DNA from 2 places in the Arthrobacter sp. FW306-06-A genome. Region 2 is predicted to be linked to the other one. Evidence: riboswitches for the same ligand, from Rfam matches in the RefSeq annotation. Region 2 holds a riboswitch; the other holds the start of a gene.
What was found. A riboswitch is a leader RNA that binds a small molecule or an ion and turns the genes downstream of it on or off. The one in region 2 is predicted to bind cyclic di-AMP.

Region 1 (4,423 bases), on a different contig from region 2:
TGCCGCACACGTCTTTGTGGCCGTCAAGCAGGGCTGAAGCGAAACTTCCATACCCCGGACCTGCCCTTCCAGCCAAAGATAACGGAATTGTTACCTAGGGTCTTAAGCCCCTATAGTAGAACCAGTCGTTTGAAACTTAAGCGTTACCTGATCCGGAGCCGAGCTCTGCCAGCGGATCGGGTGCACGAGTCGTTACTGGCAGAGGCGGGGGAACCACAAGCGGCAGCGGGGGACTGCCTTGGGGTGAAGTCCGTCAGCAGCAAGCCTCTCCAGTGAAGGATTCTTCCGGGAATACCCCTGCGCAGAAGCTTGCCCTTGGCGGGCCGGGTCTTTGATCTCTCTGACCCGAATCCGACAGCTAACTCCGCAGGCTTTTCCAGAGAGGAACCCTTCTTGACCATGCAAACCCCCCGGGGACGCCGCCGTGCTGCCGGCCCCCCTTCGGCGCCGCGGGTTGTCGAAGTTGTCGCAGCGGAGCGCCCCCGCGACCTCCATCGCGACGCCCGCCGCCGCCGGGGTCCGTTCCGCCAGATGACGGAGTTTGCCGCTGCCAGCGGCATCGGCCAGAAGGCCGGCATTGCCCTGGCAGCCACCGGCCTGGTGCTGACCGTGACCGTGCCCGCCACAAGTCCCGTTATGGCCACTGATGCCGCCGGCAGCGCCCCGCTTGCAGCCTCCTCTGTCACGCCGCAGCCCGAGATCTCGGCCGACATCGGTGCCCAGATCGACTTCAGCCGGTCCGCCGTGGTGACCCAGGCGGACCCGGACGGGAAGCTAAAGCAACTGCTGAGTGCCCAGTCGGCCGGCTCCGTGACGCGTGCCGCGTCAGCCGGCACCCTGGCCGCACCGCTGGCATCCCTTGCCACCGCTTCCCCCTTCGGTTACCGGGTCAGCCCGATTACTGGAGGCTCGGGCGACTTCCACCGGGGCCAGGACTTCGTGGCGCAGTGTGGGACATCCGTCCTGGCGGCCGCCACGGGTACCGTGACCTTCGCGGGCTGGCATCAGTTCGGCGGCGGAAACCGAGTGGTCATCGACCACGGGAACGGGCTGGAAACCACCTACAACCACCTGTCGTCCTTCAATGTGAAGGTGGGCCAGACCGTCTCCCGCGGGGATGTGGTGGCGCTGAGCGGCACCACTGGTGCGTCCACCGGCTGCCACCTGCACTTCGAAGTCCAGGTCAATGGCGAAGTGGTCGATCCCATGGGCTGGTTGTAACCGAATGATTGCGCACTCTCAGATCGCCGTGACTAGCCGTGACCTGAATGTGACATTGAAACAAAACTGTTGTACCGTCTAACTCGCGTCAACTTTTCCGAAGTTGACGCTCTTGAGTGGATTGCCTAACTCTGCCACCGCTCAAGGTCCGTTCGCATTTCATCGTCTGGCAGGGGCGGGGGAACCAATTTCGGCCTTCATTCAGAAGGCCTTGGGGTTAAGTCACAAGCTTCCCAGGAAGCAGCGTGGCCGGGTGACTCCCATCCGAATCCGACAGCTCACCTCGCAGGCATTGGGAGAGGCTACCTTCGTGTCTTCACGCCATAATTCTGCGCGCCACCGTGCGCAAACGGTTCGCACCAACCCCTTGGATGCCGTTTCCAAGGCCGTGAGTGCAAATGCCGGGACCGTAGGCCGCCAGGCTGCCGTTGTGGCAGCCGCCTCGGGCCTGATCCTGAGCATGGGCCTGCCGGCCACTGCTGCTGATACCACTGCCGGTGTCTCAGCTTCCACTGAGTCCGGTTCGGCCCAAACGGCCCTCGCAGTCACCGCTGCCCCCACCGCCACGGTTTCCTTTGAACGTCCCGTGGTCAAAACCACCGCTGCTCCCAAGGTGCAGCCGGTGCGTACCCAGTCCACCGACACGGCCACCGCTGCTGCTGCTGCCGGCCAGGACGCCGCGCCGGCCGCCAAGACCGCCCAGACCGTCTCCTCGGCGGCGACCTCGGGCATCGCAGCCATCGCCTACACCGGCATCGGCCACTCGTACGTGTGGGGCGGCACCAGCCCCGTCACCGGCTGGGACTGCTCCGGGTTCGTGCAGTGGGTTTACGCCCAGGCAGGCATCAGCATTCCCCGCACCAACGCGTGGAGCATCATGACCCCCACCTCCGCGCCGCAGCCGGGTGACCTGGTTGTCCAGAACGGCGGCGCCCACGTTGGCATCTACGTCGGCAACGGCATGATGATCAGCGCACTCAACCCCTCACAGGGCACGCTGCTCCACTCGCCTGCAGCCACCGGTACCTCGTCGTACTACCACCTCAACAAATAGTTCTTGGGCTCCGTGCTCCAAGGGCTATTTCTTTGCCCAAAGCTTCTTCGCTAGAAACCACATCCCCGTTCGGGACGCGCCGGCGTACCCCCAAGATGCCGGCGCGTCCAACACACTTTGCCTGCCTACCTGCGGTTGCAAGGAAAACGAAAGAGAGAACTGATGACGACTCGTGCTACCGCACGGCACCGCGCCGAGGTCACCAAGACCAACTCGATCGCTGTCATTGCCAAGGCTGTCAGCGACAACGCCGGCGGCATGGGCCGCCAGGCTGCGGTCATCGCCGCCGCTTCCGGCCTGGTCCTGACCAGCGGCATTGCGGCCAACGCCGCCGATGCCAACGTCAAGCGCGACTCTGCTCCCGCCTCCGCGCTGGAAGTTGAATCCGCCGTCGACGCCCCGATTTCCGCCGCTTCCACCATTGCGATCAGCTTCGAGAAGCCAGCTGTGACCACCACGCCGGCCCCCGTCGTCGAGCCCGAGCCCCAGGTTCAGGTGGAGGAAGCTGCCCCTGCTCCCGCCGCCCAGCCCGTTGCCGCTCCCAAGGTCACCGCCAAGGTCGCCACCGCCGCTGCCCCGGCCGCTCCCGCAGCCCAGGCTTCTGCCAGCGGCAAGGGTGCTGCAATCCTCTCCGCCGCCTACGCCCAGCTTGGCGTCCACCAGGACTGCACCATGCTGGTGACCAACGCCCTGGCCGCCGTCGGCATCCACTTCCACGACTGGCCCGCCGGCTACCTGTCCCTGGGGGACACGGTGCCTGCTTCCCAGGCACAGCCCGGCGACCTGATCTACTACGCCGATGGTGGCGGAGGAATGGCACACATCGCTGTTTACGCCGGAAACGGCATGGCCGTGCATGGCGGCTTCAACGGCAACGACACCGTGGTCTTCAGCGCAAACGTGGGCTCCGGGCCGGTTTTCATCCACGTCAGGTAAGCACCGCATGTCCGGCACTGGCAACAGCCAGTGCTTGTCCAAGGACCCCCGCCCTCGCAGCGGGGGTCCTTGGCGTTTAAGAAGTTCCCCGCAGGGGACTGATGCCTGCCCTGCTGGGGAACGTTCCCCGCAGGGAATCCGGGCGGCGATTACCTGATTTTGCACTTCTCTGTTTACTCTTGTGATGTCGATCCATAGCCCGGACATGCCGAGGGCAGCCGGCCCTCGTGCCCCTGACGGGTGCGGCCGTGAAGAGGTAAGTGCATGCGCACTCTCGTTCTGAATGCTGGATATGAACCGCTGGCGGTCATTACTTTCCGCCGGGCGCTGGTGCTTGTGCTCACGGGCAAGGCGAGCGTCGTGGCCGAAGGGGATGACCCTGTCGTGGGACCCACGGACGTCCTGGGCCGCCCGTCCGTGATCCTCCTCAACCGGTACATCCGGCCCCGATACAACCACTCCACGGCTGTCAGCCGCAGGGGCGTACTCAGACGCGACGGCCATAAATGCGCATACTGCGGCAAGGCAGCGCATACCATCGACCATGTGCACCCCAAGTCCCGGGGCGGGGCTGACTCGTGGGAGAACCTGGTGGCAGCCTGTCTTCGCTGCAACAACGTCAAGGGCGACCACACCCCGACCGAGATGGGCTGGAGCCTGCGCTTTGTGCCGGAGCCTCCGCGCGGCACCAACTGGCAGATCAAGGAACTGGAAAAGCCCACGCCCGCGTGGGATCCGTTCCTCCTGCCCGAACGCGCCGCCTGACCTCCGCTTTCGACGGGAGTGATCGCTGCCCCGCCTGATGGCTAGGCTGGGGGAGTGCAAGAGAACAGCCTGGTTTTTGATGCCCTGATTTTGGCCGGGGGCCGGTCCTCGCGGCTGGGCGGGGTACCCAAACAGTCCCTTGTCTTCCAAGGCCAAACGCTCTTGGAACGGGCCCTGGACGCCGCAGCCGGCGCCCGCCGCACTGTCGTCGTCGGCGACAGCGCCTTCCTGCCATCCCAAAGCACAACACCCCGCCCTGTATCCCCGGCAGCCTGGCCGGCCGACGTGCTCACCTGTCGGGAAGAGCCGCCGTTCGCAGGGCCTGCCGCTGCCATCGCGGCTGGTTTGAACACCTTGGGCGAAAATGGCGGAGCGGCCCCCTTCACCCTGGTGCTGGCCTGCGATATGCCGTTGGCCTCCGAAGCGGTGGCCGTGTTGCGGAAGGCT
Region 2 (4,423 bases):
GGTCGGCGTGGACGATTCCGTGATCGGGGCGACCATCAACACCAACGGCCGGCTGCTGGTCAAGGCCACGCGGGTCGGCAGTGAAACCACCCTTGCCCAGATGGGGCGACTGGTCAGCCAGGCCCAAAGCGGTAAGGCGGCGGTCGCGCGATTGGCCGACCGGATCAGCGCGGTCTTTGTCCCGGTCGTCCTGGCCATCTCCGCGCTCACCTTTGGAGCATGGCTGATTGCCGCCGGGGACCCGCAGCCGGCATTCACCGCCGCCGTCGCCGTGCTGGTGATCGCATGCCCCTGTGCGCTGGGTCTGGCAACCCCCACGGCACTGCTCACCGGGACCGGCCGCGGGGCCCAGCTGGGCATCCTGATCAAAGGCCCGCAGGTCCTGGAAGACACCCGAACCGTGGACACCATCGTGCTGGACAAGACCGGGACCGTCACCAGCGGCAAACTTTCCGTCGCGGCTGTGCAGAGCCTGACCGCGGCCGACGGGGACGAGCTGCTCGCCCTGGCCGGGGCAGCCGAAGCCGCCAGCGAACACCCCGTGGCCCATGCCATCGCACGGGCCGCACGCGAACACGCTCCCCTGGCGGCGGTGGCCGACTTCGTCAGCGCCCCGGGCGGGGGCGTGCGCGGCACCGTCAACGGACGCTCAATCGTCGTCGGACGCGCCGGATGGCTCAAGGACAACGGCATCGACACCCCCGCCGAAAGCCTGGAGCATCTGCACGCGCTGGAGGACTCCGGAGCGACCGTGATCTGGGTCGGCGTGAACGGGCAGGCCGCGGGCCTGATCAGCCTCACCGACACCATCAAACCGGGCTCGGCTGCCGCGATCGGCAGGTTGAAGGAACTCGGACTGCGTCCGATCCTGCTGACCGGCGACAACGCCTCCGCGGCGCTGGCCGTTGCCGCGAAGGTGGGCATCCCGGCCGCGGATGTGCTGGCAGGGGTCCTGCCCGAAGGCAAGGTCGAGGCCGTGCGCCGGCTGCAGAAATCCGGCGCGACCGTGGCGATGGCAGGGGATGGCGTTAATGACGCCGCGGCCCTGGCCCAGGCTGACCTGGGCATCGCCATGGGCAGCGGGACCGACGTGGCCATCGCCGCCGCAGACCTGACGGTCATGGGAAGCGATCTGGGGCAGGTCGCGGAAGCCATCGGGCTGTCCCGAAAGACGTTGGCCACGATCAAGACGAACCTGTTCTGGGCGTTCTTCTACAACGCCGTGGGCATCCCGGTCGCCGCGCTGGGCCTGCTGAACCCGATGATCGCCGGCGCCGCGATGGCCGCCAGCTCGGTCCTGGTGGTGACCAACTCGCTGCGGTTGCGCCGCTTCGGACGGACGCAATGAGGTGAAACGCCGCCCACCTGCGGCAGACATGCTGAAGGCCGGTGATGCACAGCCCCCAAGGCAGCACATCACCGGCCTTCAGTAGTTTATTTACCCGCGCGGACGAACGTGACGGCGCCCTTGGAGGCCATCCAGGTCAGCGGGCGGTCTGAGTTTCCGCAACCAGGAACAGCTGACGGATCATAGCCGGAATCCTCGTGTCTCGTTAAATGTAGGCCGAGGGATTGACGGTGGCACCGTTGACTACGACTTCGAAATGAAGATGGCAACCAGTTGACGCCCCGGTCGTACCAACGCCCGCAATCTCTTGGCCCTGCGTTACTGGTTGCCCGATAGAAACACCGATGCTGGCCAAGTGGTTGTATGTGGTCTTCATCCCGTTGCCATGATCCACAACGATCCGGTTGCCACCGCCATATGGGCTCCAGCCCGCCTCGACGACTTTCCCTGAGCCCGCAGCGAACACCGGAGTCGAGCATGCTCCTGTCAGGTCGACGCCAGTGTGCAGTTCGCCGGCAGCTCCGGTGATGGGGCTGACACGGAATCCGTAGGGGGAGCTCACATTCATGGCGGCCAGTGGTGCCCTCAGGCCGCTGGACTGCTCAGTGGGGGCCACCGCATCCGGTGCCACTGGGGTCGATCCTGAAACCGTTCCGGCAGCCTCCACGGGCGACGCCGGTTCAGGAGCCGGCTGGGAGGTCACTGCGGGGCTGTCAAAGGTCAGGATGGCGGTCGGCACTGCGGTAACGGCAGCCTCAACGGCAGGAACTGTGGACGCGGCGGTCCGGTCCGGGGCTCCGGCGCGGCCACCCGGGTCGGCCTGCGCAGCCGAAAGGGCCGTCAGGGCGATCATTCCCGTGACGGCAGCTGTAACGCCCCACTGTTGGCTCCGCAGCAGAATGGCAGCGTCACGCATAAGGGGGCGGCGTGGCCTGGGAGCAGGAAGGGCACGGCGACGGCCGTGTTTGGGCTGGGCAGACAAGATAGTGGTCCTCTCGGCGCCGGCGAAGTTAGCTGTCGGATTCGGACGAGTGGACTGTCCGGCTGCTGGAGGACGCGCGGCAGCGCAGCCGCCAAGTAGCTTCGCCCCAAGGCGCGCTCCGCGCGCGCCGTAAGTGGATCCTCCGCCCCCGCCTTGAGAAATTCATAGTTATAGGCCGCCGGCGGGGTTTGGCGTAGCGGGCAACACATACCCGCCAGGGGTATGCCTCCCTAGAGTAGCGAACCGTTCGCATAAGTTACAAATCCGTTATTCACTCCACTCGCGGCTGCCTGACCCAAGCAGCGCGCATTGCCCGCACGGTGGCGGGCGGACATCGTGATCGGGCGATCCGGTGGTTACGGGCACTGACCCGGCCGGATCGCGCAACCGATTGGCTGCCCCGCCGTACGCTGGCGCGCATAGAGACCAACCTGTTTTGGGCGTTCTTCTCTAACGCCGTCGGCATCCCGGTCGCCGCGCTGGGCCTGCGCAACCCGATGATCGCCGGCGCTGCGATGGCCGCCAGCTCGGTCCTGGTGGCTACCAACCATGTGCGGTCGCGCCGCTTTGGACCGCCGTTACGGGATGAATCTGCGTCCAACCGGGGCAGAAGTGCTGAAGGGCCGGTGATGCACAGCCCCCAAGGCAGTGCATCACCGGCCCTTCAGTGGCTTACTTACCGGCGCGGACGAACGTGACGCTGCCCTTGGAGGTCATCCAGGTCAGCGGGTGCACTGCGGTTTCGTTCTTCCCGTTCAGGCCCGAGCTGAGGACCTGGCCGTTGCCGACGTAGATTCCTACGTGGCCGGGCTGCATGACCATGTCGCCGGGCTGCGGGTCGGTGACCACGGTGCCGTAGTTCATGAACTGCATGGGACCCAGGTCCCCGACACGGATACCGGCAGCGTTGAGGGCGTTTTCGACCAGTCGGGTGCAGTCCTGGATCATGCCGATCTGGGCGTAGGCGGAGGAAACCATGATGGCGTTGATACCGCCGGCCACGGGCGCGGCTACAGGAGCGGCAGCAGCAGGGGCAACCGTCACCCGCGCCTTCACGGGCGCAGCCGCTGCAGCCACCACGGGTGCGGCGGACGCCTTGGGCGCCTCGACGGCGGCTGGCTTGGGTGCTTCCACCACCGGCGCCGGGGTGGTCTCCACCGCGGGGCGCTCGAAGGAAATCCGGACCGTTGCGTCCGCACTGAGCGGGGCCTGGACCTGGCTGGCGACTTCCAGTGCCTGAGCCGGCTCCGCCTCACGCTGGGCCGGGGCATCGGCTGCCTGGGCGGCAATGCCACTGGTCAGGACAAGGCCGGACGCCGCGGCGATAACGGCCGCCTGCCGGCCGGCGGCACCGGCGTTTCCGGCGACCGATTTGGACAACACCGCAAGGGCGCTGGTCTGGACAGGGACCGCGCGGTGGCGGCCGTGAGCTTTGCGCATGGGCATGAAAGGGCCTCTCCCACTGCCTGCGAGGTTAGCTGTCGGATTCGGATGGGAGACACCCGGCCGGACCGGCGCCAAAAGCACCAGGCACGGCTTCACCCCAAGACCTGCCCGCAGCAGGCCACTGTTGGTTTCCCCGTCTCTGCCGGACGAAAGTTGCGAACGGATCCCGGGCAGCGGCAGAGTTAGGCAAGTCCGCTCGGGAGTGCCGCATTCGGAGAAACCGGCACGGCTTCGACCGTACTTCACGCAGGCCTCATTTGTCACATTTGAATAACATGAGATGCTTATCACAGGACATCTCCTTTCTTCCCGATACCCCCACCCGGTATAGTTTCTGTTGTTGTCAGTGAAGTGGTATGTCCCGGCCGGCCCCTGCGCCCGGCTTTCACAGCCGTTCAATCCCAGCGCCCATTAGTCCTTCGTCAAGGAATGGAAACTGACATGTGTGGAACCGAAAACCGTACCCAGCTGCCGCTTGCTTCCTCCGCGTCCGGGTGCAGCTGCTGCTCGACTGAAGCCGCCCCTGCCCCCACCGCAGCCGCCGGTGCCACTACCGTTGAATTCGCTGTGGACGGCTTGACCTGCGGGCACTGCGTTCAGACGGTCGAGAAGGCCGTCTCTGCCGTTGATGGGGTGGAGTCTGCCTC

Region 1: another riboswitch for cyclic di-AMP. It lies ahead of LFT49_RS04650 (C40 family peptidase); the one in region 2 lies ahead of LFT49_RS22655 (M23 family metallopeptidase).

The regions. Positions count from the first base shown of each region.
Region 1 is NZ_CP084552.1:968,737-973,159, forward strand. Features, by position in the region: gene LFT49_RS04640 (metal-dependent transcriptional regulator) at 1-37, shown strand, start outside; cyclic di-AMP (ydaO/yuaA leader) riboswitch at 178-389, shown strand; gene LFT49_RS04645 (M23 family metallopeptidase) at 400-1,221, shown strand; cyclic di-AMP (ydaO/yuaA leader) riboswitch at 1,350-1,527, shown strand; gene LFT49_RS04650 (C40 family peptidase) at 1,589-2,275, shown strand; gene LFT49_RS04655 (NlpC/P60 family protein) at 2,438-3,211, shown strand; gene LFT49_RS04660 (HNH endonuclease) at 3,476-3,976, shown strand; gene mobA (molybdenum cofactor guanylyltransferase) at 4,031-4,423, shown strand, end outside.
Region 2 is NZ_CP084553.1:72,996-77,418, reverse strand. Features, by position in the region: gene LFT49_RS21505 (heavy metal translocating P-type ATPase) at 1-1,348, shown strand, start outside; gene LFT49_RS22655 (M23 family metallopeptidase) at 1,554-2,201, opposite strand; cyclic di-AMP (ydaO/yuaA leader) riboswitch at 2,336-2,500, opposite strand; gene LFT49_RS21495 (NlpC/P60 family protein) at 3,003-3,776, opposite strand; cyclic di-AMP (ydaO/yuaA leader) riboswitch at 3,784-3,965, opposite strand; gene LFT49_RS21490 (heavy-metal-associated domain-containing protein) at 4,206-4,423, shown strand, end outside.